One region of the Guyparkeria sp. genome, then DNA from elsewhere that is predicted to be linked to it. Evidence: predicted binding sites of a transcription regulator. Region 1 holds the regulator's gene; each other region holds the start of a gene.
What was found. The regulator sigma-54, encoded in region 1, starts transcription at its own class of promoters, with help from an activator protein. The targets are predictions, from matches to a motif close to TGGCANGNTNCNTGCTT.
Positions count from the first base shown of each region.

Region 1 (2,198 bases):
TGTCCGGTCTGCAATACCACGCCGGCCAGTCGGACTGAAAGGGTAGGGTCGGGCGAGGGATACGCATGTCGAAGCGGGGTTTCTCGAAGGCGAGATCGAGGCGCTCCCGATGGGAACAAGGCGACCTGTCAGGCAGGTCGCCCGTGACGCTCAACGATGGCTCGTGAGCTTTTCCTTGTGCTTGACGATCTGGCGATCGAGCTTGTTCACCATCGCGTCGATGGAGGCGTACATGTCGTCGGTGATGGCTTCAGCGTGCATGTCCTGACCGCTGACAAACAGGTTCGCTTCGGCCTTTTGCAGCTCCTTGCGCTCGACGGTCAGGATGACGTGAATGTCGACCAGCTTGTCGAAGTGGCGCTCGAGACGCGTGAACTTGTCGTGAACGTGGCTCTTCATGGCCTCGGTGACATCGACGTGATGACCGGTGATGTCTATTTGCATGAGCAACTCCCGTGTTGTGCGGCTATATCAGTCGCTTGCGGTCAGTGGATGAAGCAATGCCCATTGCTTCGCGGTATTTGGCGATCGTGCGTCGGGCCACATCGATCCCTTCTTCTCCAAGCATGGTTGCAATCTTCGCGTCACTCAAGGGCTTGCGCGGATTTTCATCCTCCACAAGCTTCTTGATGCGTGCGCGGATGGCGGTAGAGGAGCATTCCCCGCCGTCACTGGTACCGACGTGGCTGGAGAAGAAGTACTTGAACTCGAACACGCCGCGGGGCGTGAGCATGTATTTCTGCGTCGTGACGCGGCTGACCGTGGACTCGTGCAGGTCGAGGGTCTCGGCAATTTCGCGCAGCACCATCGGCTTCATGGCGATTTCGCCCTGTTCGAGGAAGTCCATTTGCCGACGGACGATCTCGCGGGCGACGTTGAGCAGCGTCTCGTTGCGGCTGCGCAGGCTCTTGATGAACCAGCGAGCCTCTTGAAGGTGGTTGCGGATGTAGGTGGCGTCATCGCCCCGGCTGGAGCGGTCGATCAGGCCGGCATAGGTCTGGTTGACCCGCAGGCGAGGGGCGATCTCGGGGTTGAGGTCGACATGCCAGCCGTCCTCGAGGTGGGTCACGATCACGTCGGGCTTGACGTAGTCGGCCTGGGTCTCGCCGATGGACAGGCCGGGACGTGGATCCAGACCCTGGATCAGGCGAAGGGCGGCCTCCAGCGCCTCGCGATCGATGCCGAGGCTGCGGGTCACCTGGGGCAGATCTCGGCGGGCGATGGCCTCCAGGTGGTCTCCCTCGAGGAGGGCCCGGGCATTGGCCACGGCAGGGTCGTCGCCGTGTTCCTGATCGATCTGCAGCAACAGGCACTCGTTGAGCGAGCGCGCGCCGACGCCGGTCGGGTCGAGGTGCTGGATGTAGTGCAGCATCGCTTCGATCTCGTCGATCTCGACTTCGGGAATATCCTCGCGGACTAGCGCGGCGATTTCCTCCAGCGACTCCTGCAGGTAGCCGGCCGGATCGATGGACTCGATCAGTGCCGTGGCGATCTGCCGGTCGGTCTCGGACAGCGAGGCGAGGTGTACCTGGCTGAGCAGGTGGTCGCGCAAGTCCTCCTCGCCGGTGGATTGGGTGGCGAACGGGTCGTAGTCGCCGTCACCGGGAGCGGAGGCGCTCAGGGCGGTGCCGCCATCGGGCTCGTAGTAGTCGTCCCAGGAGGAGTCGACCACCAGGTTCTCGTCGGCCGGCTTGTCCTGGCGATCCTCCAGCAAGGCCTCGCCGGCCTTGGCGCCCGGGTCCTGTTCGGTCGGGGACGTTTCCTCGGACTCCGCTTCGGTGGGATCCGAATCCTCGGCCACCTCGAGCAGCGGGTTGCTGTCGAGAGCCTGCTGGATCTCGAGGGTCAGTTCGACGGTCGACAACTGCAGGAGACGAATGGACTGCTGCAGTTGAGGCGTCATGGCCAGGGACTGGCCCATCCTCAGCTCCAGGCCTGCCTTCATGCCTGCCATGAAAAGCCTCCGACAACAGACTGTTTTAACGACATGTTCTCAGGGAAACTGCATGCCTGTTCGACTGGCAGTCCGTCTGGCGAACTGAACGAGGCACGGGTCTTGCACGTAATTTGCATGGGACCAGTCTAGCCCATTCGGTAGGGCAGTGACAGTAGAACGCCGACTGGGTCAGAGCCGGAAATCGTGACCAAGGTAGACGTCGCGCACGGACTGGTTGGCCAGGAGTTCCTCGGCCGTGCCG
Region 1 is NZ_JAWLBP010000006.1:43,228-45,425, reverse strand. It holds gene hpf (ribosome hibernation-promoting factor, HPF/YfiA family) at 151-444, opposite strand; gene ACESL5_RS02305 (RNA polymerase factor sigma-54) at 467-1,945, opposite strand; gene lptB (LPS export ABC transporter ATP-binding protein) at 2,126-2,198, opposite strand, start outside.

Region 2 (2,198 bases), on a different contig from region 1:
CCGGGATGATGCTGGAGATGCCGTCGCTGTACATGATGTTGTAGCCCACCACCATGTACATCACGCAGGCGATCGAGAACAGCGCGATGTTCTTGGTCAGGATCTCGACGGTGCTCTTTGAGCGCACCAGTCCCGCCTCGAGCATGGTGAAGCCCGCCGCCATCCACATGACGAAGGCACCCGCGATCAGGAAGTAGAACGTATCGAGGGCATAGCCCAGTTCGATGACTTGAGTTTCCACGGTGTAATCCTCCGCTTAAAGGGCGTCCGCGCCGGTCTCGCCGGTACGGATGCGAATGGCTTCCTCGATCGGCGAGACGAAGATCTTGCCATCGCCGATCTTGCCGGTGCTCGCCGCGTTGGTGACCACCTCGATCACCTGGTCGGCCAGGTTGTCGTCGACGACCATTTCCAGCTTGACCTTGGGCAGGAAGTCGACCACGTACTCTGCGCCCCGGTAGAGCTCGGTGTGGCCCTTCTGGCGACCGAAGCCCTTGACCTCGGTCATGGTGATGCCCTTCACGCCCACCGTGCCCAGCGCCTCGCGCACGTCGTCGAGCTTGAAGGGCTTGATGATTGCCGTAATCAGTTTCATGGGTCTCTCCTCGGATGCGGGCCGGTCACCGGCCCGGTTGTCCGTGATGGGCGGTCAGAACGACTTGGACCAGCTGATCCAGAGCTTCAGATCGTCGGAGTTGGGATCGCCGAAACCGTGGTTTTCGTCGACATCAGCCATTTCCAGGTTGAGGCCGAAGGAACCGAAGTCTCCGGCATCCTTCGACAGCCCGGCACTCCAGTGGCCGTAATCCAGTTCGTTGGTCGAACTGTCAGCATCGAAAGTGTAGTAGCCGTAGTACAGGCTGCCGCTGTAGCCCGACTCGCCGAAAGGCACGTCCACGCCGGCGTAGTAATAGATGTCGCCGGTGTCGAAGGCACTCTCGCCGCTGGCCTGCGAGTTGACCGTGTAGGCCAGCCCGGCGGTGAGGTAGCTGTAGGAGAGCGAGCCGTAGATCTCGCCGAAGTCGAGATCGTCCCCGTCCGGATAGGCGTAGTAGATGTAGCCGACGTCGTAACCGAGTGCACCGATGCTGCCGCCATACCCGGCATACAGGTCGAGCTCGTAGCTGGTTCCATCGCCGAAGTCGACGGTAGACGCCCAGGTGCCGGCGTAGAAGCCGGACTCGTGCCCGTAGTCGAGGCCGCCCTGAACGGCCGCGCTGTCGTCGGTCTGCGTAATGCCGCGGAAGAAGTAGTTGGACACGACGCCGACATTTGCGGAAACCTCTGCGGCGGCCACGGAGGGAAGGGTGAGGGCCGACAGGCTGACGGCCGAAGCGATACTGGTCGCGATGAGGGTCTTTTTCATTTGTCTTGCTCCATGAGGTGAACGTTAGGGTTCAGCCCCTGTTCTGCATCGGCCGTGCCAATTTGTTTTTTCCTTTTTACTTCAGTACCTTGTGAAGACATCAAGTCGATTGCTTCAACCGACTCCGCAGGCCTCTCCCCAAAATGGGGCCGCGTCTCGCCCGGTCCGCTCCCCTATGGTGCAGACCCCGAGCGACGCGTTGCCCCCTCCGGCCCTGGCTACCGGCACGACGAGAACCTTGACCCGCAGTTGCATACTCGTCGGGTATCACCAACAATCAGGTTTCGATCGGCCCGTGGTTCGACTGGCGGTCGGCGCGGACCACCCGGTGACCCCACAGGCAGAGGTAACGAGATGTCCATCACGAACACGATTGAAGAGATCTCCCAGCGCATCGAGCAGGCCATGCCCGAGAGCCTGCGCGAAGGCAAGCAGGAATTCGAGAAGGCCGTGCGGCAGGCCGTGAGCAACGGCTTTTCCCGCATGGATCTGGTCACCCGCGAGGAATTCGACGTCCAGACCCAGGTGCTGGCACGCACGCGGGCCAAGCTCGAGGCCCTCGACCAGCGGGTAAGCGACCTCGAAGCGCAGCTCGAGGGACGCCATCCGCACAAGAGCTATCCCGAGGAAGGCGACCTTTCCAGCTGACGGCCGGGGCGCCATGCCCCGATCCAACTTCCATTGCGAGGCATACGGACATGCCAATCGCCAAGATCCACAGTCGTGCCCTGCTCGGTATCAGCGCCCCGCTGGTGACCGTCGAGGCACATGTCTCCGCCGGCCTGCCGGCCTTCACCCTGGTCGGCCTGCCGGAAACGGCGGTGCGCGAAAG
Region 2 is NZ_JAWLBP010000011.1:25,682-27,879, reverse strand. It holds gene ACESL5_RS03270 (ammonium transporter) at 1-241, opposite strand, end outside; gene ACESL5_RS03265 (P-II family nitrogen regulator) at 257-595, opposite strand; gene ACESL5_RS03260 (TorF family putative porin) at 650-1,366, opposite strand; gene ubiK (ubiquinone biosynthesis accessory factor UbiK) at 1,721-2,014, shown strand; gene ACESL5_RS03250 (YifB family Mg chelatase-like AAA ATPase) at 2,065-2,198, shown strand, end outside.
Region 2: a site for sigma-54 is predicted at 1,410-1,426, ahead of ACESL5_RS03260 (TorF family putative porin). Genes of this name have one in related genera too.

Region 3 (2,198 bases), on a different contig from region 1:
GGATATCGAGCTCGCCGCCGAGGCGCTGGCCAAGGGGGTGGCCGTGATCGGCCCGCGCGGCGAGGCGTTTTCCGCCGAGTCCATCCGTGGTCGGCAGGTGCAGCGCGAATTCATGCAGACCCTGCGCGAATCCGGCGTGGCGACCGGCGGGCCGGCGCCGCTCGGGCCGAAAGACAAGCAGGCCTTCGCCAGTGCGCTCGAGCGCTGGCTGAACCAGTACCAACGAGAGCAAGGCGAGAAAAAGGCATGACCCTTCGACAGATCGTCCTGGATACCGAAACCACCGGCATGCCGGTCGAGGAAGGCCACCGGCTGATCGAGATCGGCGCGGTCGAACTGGTCGACCGGCGCCTGACGCACCGCAACTACCATCAGTACCTCAACCCGGAGCGGGGAGTGGATGCCGGGGCCTTCGCCGTTCACGGACTCTCCAACGACTTTCTGGAGAACAAGCCGCGTTTCGCCGAGGTGGTCGACGAGTTCCTCGAGTACGTCCGCGGCGCGGAGCTGGTGATTCACAACGCCGAGTTCGACGTCGGCTTCATCGACGCCGAGCTCAAGCGCCTCGGCTACCCGGGGCTGGCCGAGCACGTCGATCTCGTCACCGACTCGCTCGCCATCGCGCGCGAGAAGCATCCCGGCCAGCGCAACAGCCTCGACGCACTCTGCCGCCGCTACCAGATCGACAATTCCGACCGGACCCTGCACGGGGCGCTGCTCGACTCGGAGATCCTGGCAGACGTTTATCTCGCACTGACCGGCGGGCAGTGGGACCTGTCCTTCGACAACCCGGCGGAGACGGCTACCGCCGGACAGGCCGCCCTGGGCACCATTCCCGTCGATCGCCCGCGACTGCGGGTGATCGCTGCGAACGACAGCGAGCGGAGCGCACACGAGGAATGGGTGGAACGTCTGAGCGAGGTCAACGAGGCCTTCCGCTGGCCGGGTACGGAGCGCACGGCGGACTGAACCGTTAACCGGGCGGGGCGTTTCAAGTGGAATCGGGCGAATGGTATGGTTGAACATACCGGTTCGCGGCTTGTCACGATTCCTTGTTACCATTCGCCCCGATACCGGCAGTCCCGGGGTCACTCGATCGCGAGACCCCGGTCGCGTGCCATGTTCACCAGGAACGGAAGGCGGCCTTGACTGAATACATTCTCATCCTGATCAGCACCATCCTGGTCAACAACTTTGTGCTGGTGAAGTTCCTCGGCCTGTGTCCGTTTCTCGGCGTGTCCAACAAGGTCGAGACGGCCATTGGCATGTCGCTGGCGACTACTTTCGTGCTCACGCTCTCGGCGATCGCCAGCTACGTCACGCACGCCTGGCTGCTGGTGCCGCTGGGACTGGAGTACCTGCGTACGATTACCTTCATCGTGGTGATCGCGGTGGTGGTCAACTTCACCGAGATGATGGTGCGCAAGACAAGCCCGCTGCTGCATAACGTGCTGGGCATCTACCTGCCGCTGATCACTACCAACTGCGCCGTGCTGGGCGTGGCCCTGCTCAATGTGCAGGAGGCCAACAGCTTCGTCGCCTCGGCACTGTACGGCTTCGGGGCGTCGGTGGGTTTCTCGATGGTGCTGATCCTGTTCTCGGCGCTGCGTGAGCGCCTGGCCGCTGCCGACGTGCCGGCGGCCTTCGAGGGCGTGCCGATCGCCCTGGTCACGGCCGGGCTGATGGCACTGGGTTTCATGGGCTTTGCCGGCATGGTGACGATCTGATGTGGATGGCGATTCTTCTTGCCGTGGGTCTGGCGGTGCTCTTCGGGGTGCTGCTGGGCATCGCCGCGCAGCTCTTTCGCGTGGAGGGCAATCCGCTCGCCGACCGGATCGACGAGCTGTTGCCACAGACCCAGTGTGGCCAGTGTGGCTATCCGGGTTGCCGACCCTACGCCGAGGCCATCGCGAAAGGCGAGGCCGACATCAATCGCTGCCCGCCGGGTGGCGAGTCGACCATCCGTAACCTCGCCGAACTGCTGGACGTGGAATTCAAGCCGCTGGACGACGACCTGGAGGTCCAGGAGGTCAAGAAGCTCGCCGTCATCGACGAGGAAGTCTGCATCGGCTGCACCAAGTGCATCCAGGCCTGCCCGGTCGACGCGATCCTCGGTGCCGCCAAGCAGATGCACACCGTGATCGAGGCCGAGTGCACCGGTTGCGAGCTCTGCGTCGAGCCCTGCCCGGTGGACTGTA
Region 3 is NZ_JAWLBP010000027.1:11,402-13,599, reverse strand. It holds gene ACESL5_RS05825 (YaiI/YqxD family protein) at 1-250, shown strand, start outside; gene dnaQ (DNA polymerase III subunit epsilon) at 247-969, shown strand; gene rsxA (electron transport complex subunit RsxA) at 1,146-1,727, shown strand; gene rsxB (electron transport complex subunit RsxB) at 1,727-2,198, shown strand, end outside.
Region 3: a site for sigma-54 is predicted at 1,041-1,057, ahead of rsxA (electron transport complex subunit RsxA). Genes of this name have one in related genera too.

Region 4 (2,198 bases), on a different contig from region 1:
GTGCTTGATGATGCCGCCGATGTAGTACAGCGCCGTCTCGGAGAGGCCCGCGTAGCCGTCGCCGGAGAAGATGTTCTTGCCGTCCTTGGTCATCGACTGGTGGACGTGCATGCCCGACCCGTTGTCGCCGACGATCGGCTTGGGCATGAAGGTGACGGTCTTGCCGTAGGCGTGGGCCACGTTGTGGATCACGTACTTGAGGTCCTGCACCTCGTCGGCCTTCTTGACCAGCGTGTTGAACGCGACGCCGATCTCGCACTGGCCGGCGGTAGCGACCTCGTGGTGGTGTACCTCGACCTCCTGGCCCATCTCCTCGAGCACCAGGCACATCGCCTGGCGGAGGTCGTGCAGGGAGTCGACCGGCGGAACCGGGAAGTAGCCACCCTTCAGGCCCGGGCGGTGACCCATGTTGCCGTCGTCGTAGACGCGCTCGGCGTTCCAGACCGCTTCCTTGGAGTCGACCTTGACGAACGAGCCGGACAGGTCGGCGCCCCAGCGCACGTCGTCGAAGACGAAGAACTCGTTCTCCGGGCCGAACAGCGCCGCGTCGGCCAGGCCGGACGACTGGATGTAGGCCTCGGCGCGGCGGGCGACCGAGCGCGGGTCACGGTTGTAACCCTGCATGGTGTCCGGCTCGATGATGTCGCAGATCACGATCAGGGTGGTTTCCTCGGAGAACGGATCGATGTTGGCCGACTCCGGGTCCGGCATGAGGATCATGTCCGAGGCGTTGATGCCCTTCCAGCCGGCGATCGAGGAGCCGTCGAACATCACGCCGTCCTCGAAGCTGTCCTCGTCGATCTGGCTTGCCGGGTAGGTGACGTGCTGCTGCTTGCCCAGCGTGTCGGTGAAGCGGAAGTCGACGAACTTGACGCCGTTTTCTTCCATCATGGTCATGACTTTGTTGGTCGCGTTGGACATGGAATCCTCCGGTAACGATAAATCTCGAATGCGACGGGCGGGTAATCGCTCGACAGTTGCCGACATGATCCGCTCAAGCCCGGTCTGGTGCAACTAAAGCAGGAACCGTGCCGGGTTTGAGGGTCGCGGGTCTCGTGAGGTGGTGTGAGGTGCCCCGGGAGCAACCGGCTCGCTGCCCTTCGGCAAGTTGCTGATATCACGTGGCGAGTGCCGGTCCGGTCCGGTGACGGTGCTGCATCCTCCCGAAAGCAGAACGTGGGCGGGAGGGTCGGATGTATCTCGCGCCTGCACCCTAGGTGTGCGTGCGACATTCATAATGCACCAATATGGTTCATTTGCTGCGGCTACGGTCGGGGGTCACGGGAGTGCCGGGCCGATACGCCGGGTGATGCGGACAATCGAATGCCAGGCAGGCCATGCCGTGGCGGCATGCCCGGGCGCAGGCGAGCAGGGCCAGCCGCCGACACAGGGCAGCTCGGCCGTCCGGCTGGCGATCGAACAGTTCGGCAGTCGAGAGCTTGCCGTCGGCGATGAGGCCGTCGAGTTCCTCGTAGCGGAACCGGGCGATCTCCCGCTCGCCATCCGTGGAGACGACGGCAAGCTGGTCGGCCGTCTCCCCGTAGTGGTGCAGTAGCTGCATGGCCTTTCTCCCTGCGGTCTGGCAATGCGGATGGTAACGATAACCATTCCCGTTTATTGCCACAAGCCCTGCATGTCGCCCGCCGGCGAGGCGGGCTGCCGGCTGTTTCCCTACCAGGGAATCGTCGTACCGTCGATGTCGATGAACCGCCCGCGATCCGCCTCGGTCAGTCCGGCCATGTTGCGGCGCAACCCCTCGGCGCTCTGGGCGGTGCTGATCTCGGCGTTGGGCCCGCCCATGTCGGTAAGTACCCAGCCCGGGTGCAGGGCGACCACATTGATGCCGCGCGGCTCGAGGTCGATCGAGGCGCTCTTGATGACTGCGTTGACCGCCGCCTTGCTCGACCGGTAGATGTAGCCGCCGCCGGAACCGTTGTCACCCATCGAGCCGACCTTGCTCGAGAGAATGCCGATCTTTTTCTCGTCACTGCGCGCCACCTGCTCGGCGAAGGCCTGCATGATGAGCATCGGCGCGATACTGTTGATGCGGAAGACCTCCAGCCAGGCCTCGACGTCGGTGACGTTGCCGAAGGCCACGCCGCGCGGGCCGTAGATGCCGGCGTTGTTGATCAGCCAGTCGATCGATTCGTCGGCCAGCTCGCGCGACAGGGCATCGATGGCATCCGGGTCGCCCACGT
Region 4 is NZ_JAWLBP010000020.1:3,971-6,168, forward strand. It holds gene glnA (glutamate--ammonia ligase) at 1-897, opposite strand, end outside; gene ACESL5_RS04750 (hypothetical protein) at 1,253-1,561, opposite strand; gene ACESL5_RS04755 (SDR family oxidoreductase) at 1,672-2,198, opposite strand, start outside.
Region 4: a site for sigma-54 is predicted at 1,018-1,034, ahead of glnA (glutamate--ammonia ligase). Genes of this name have one in related genera too.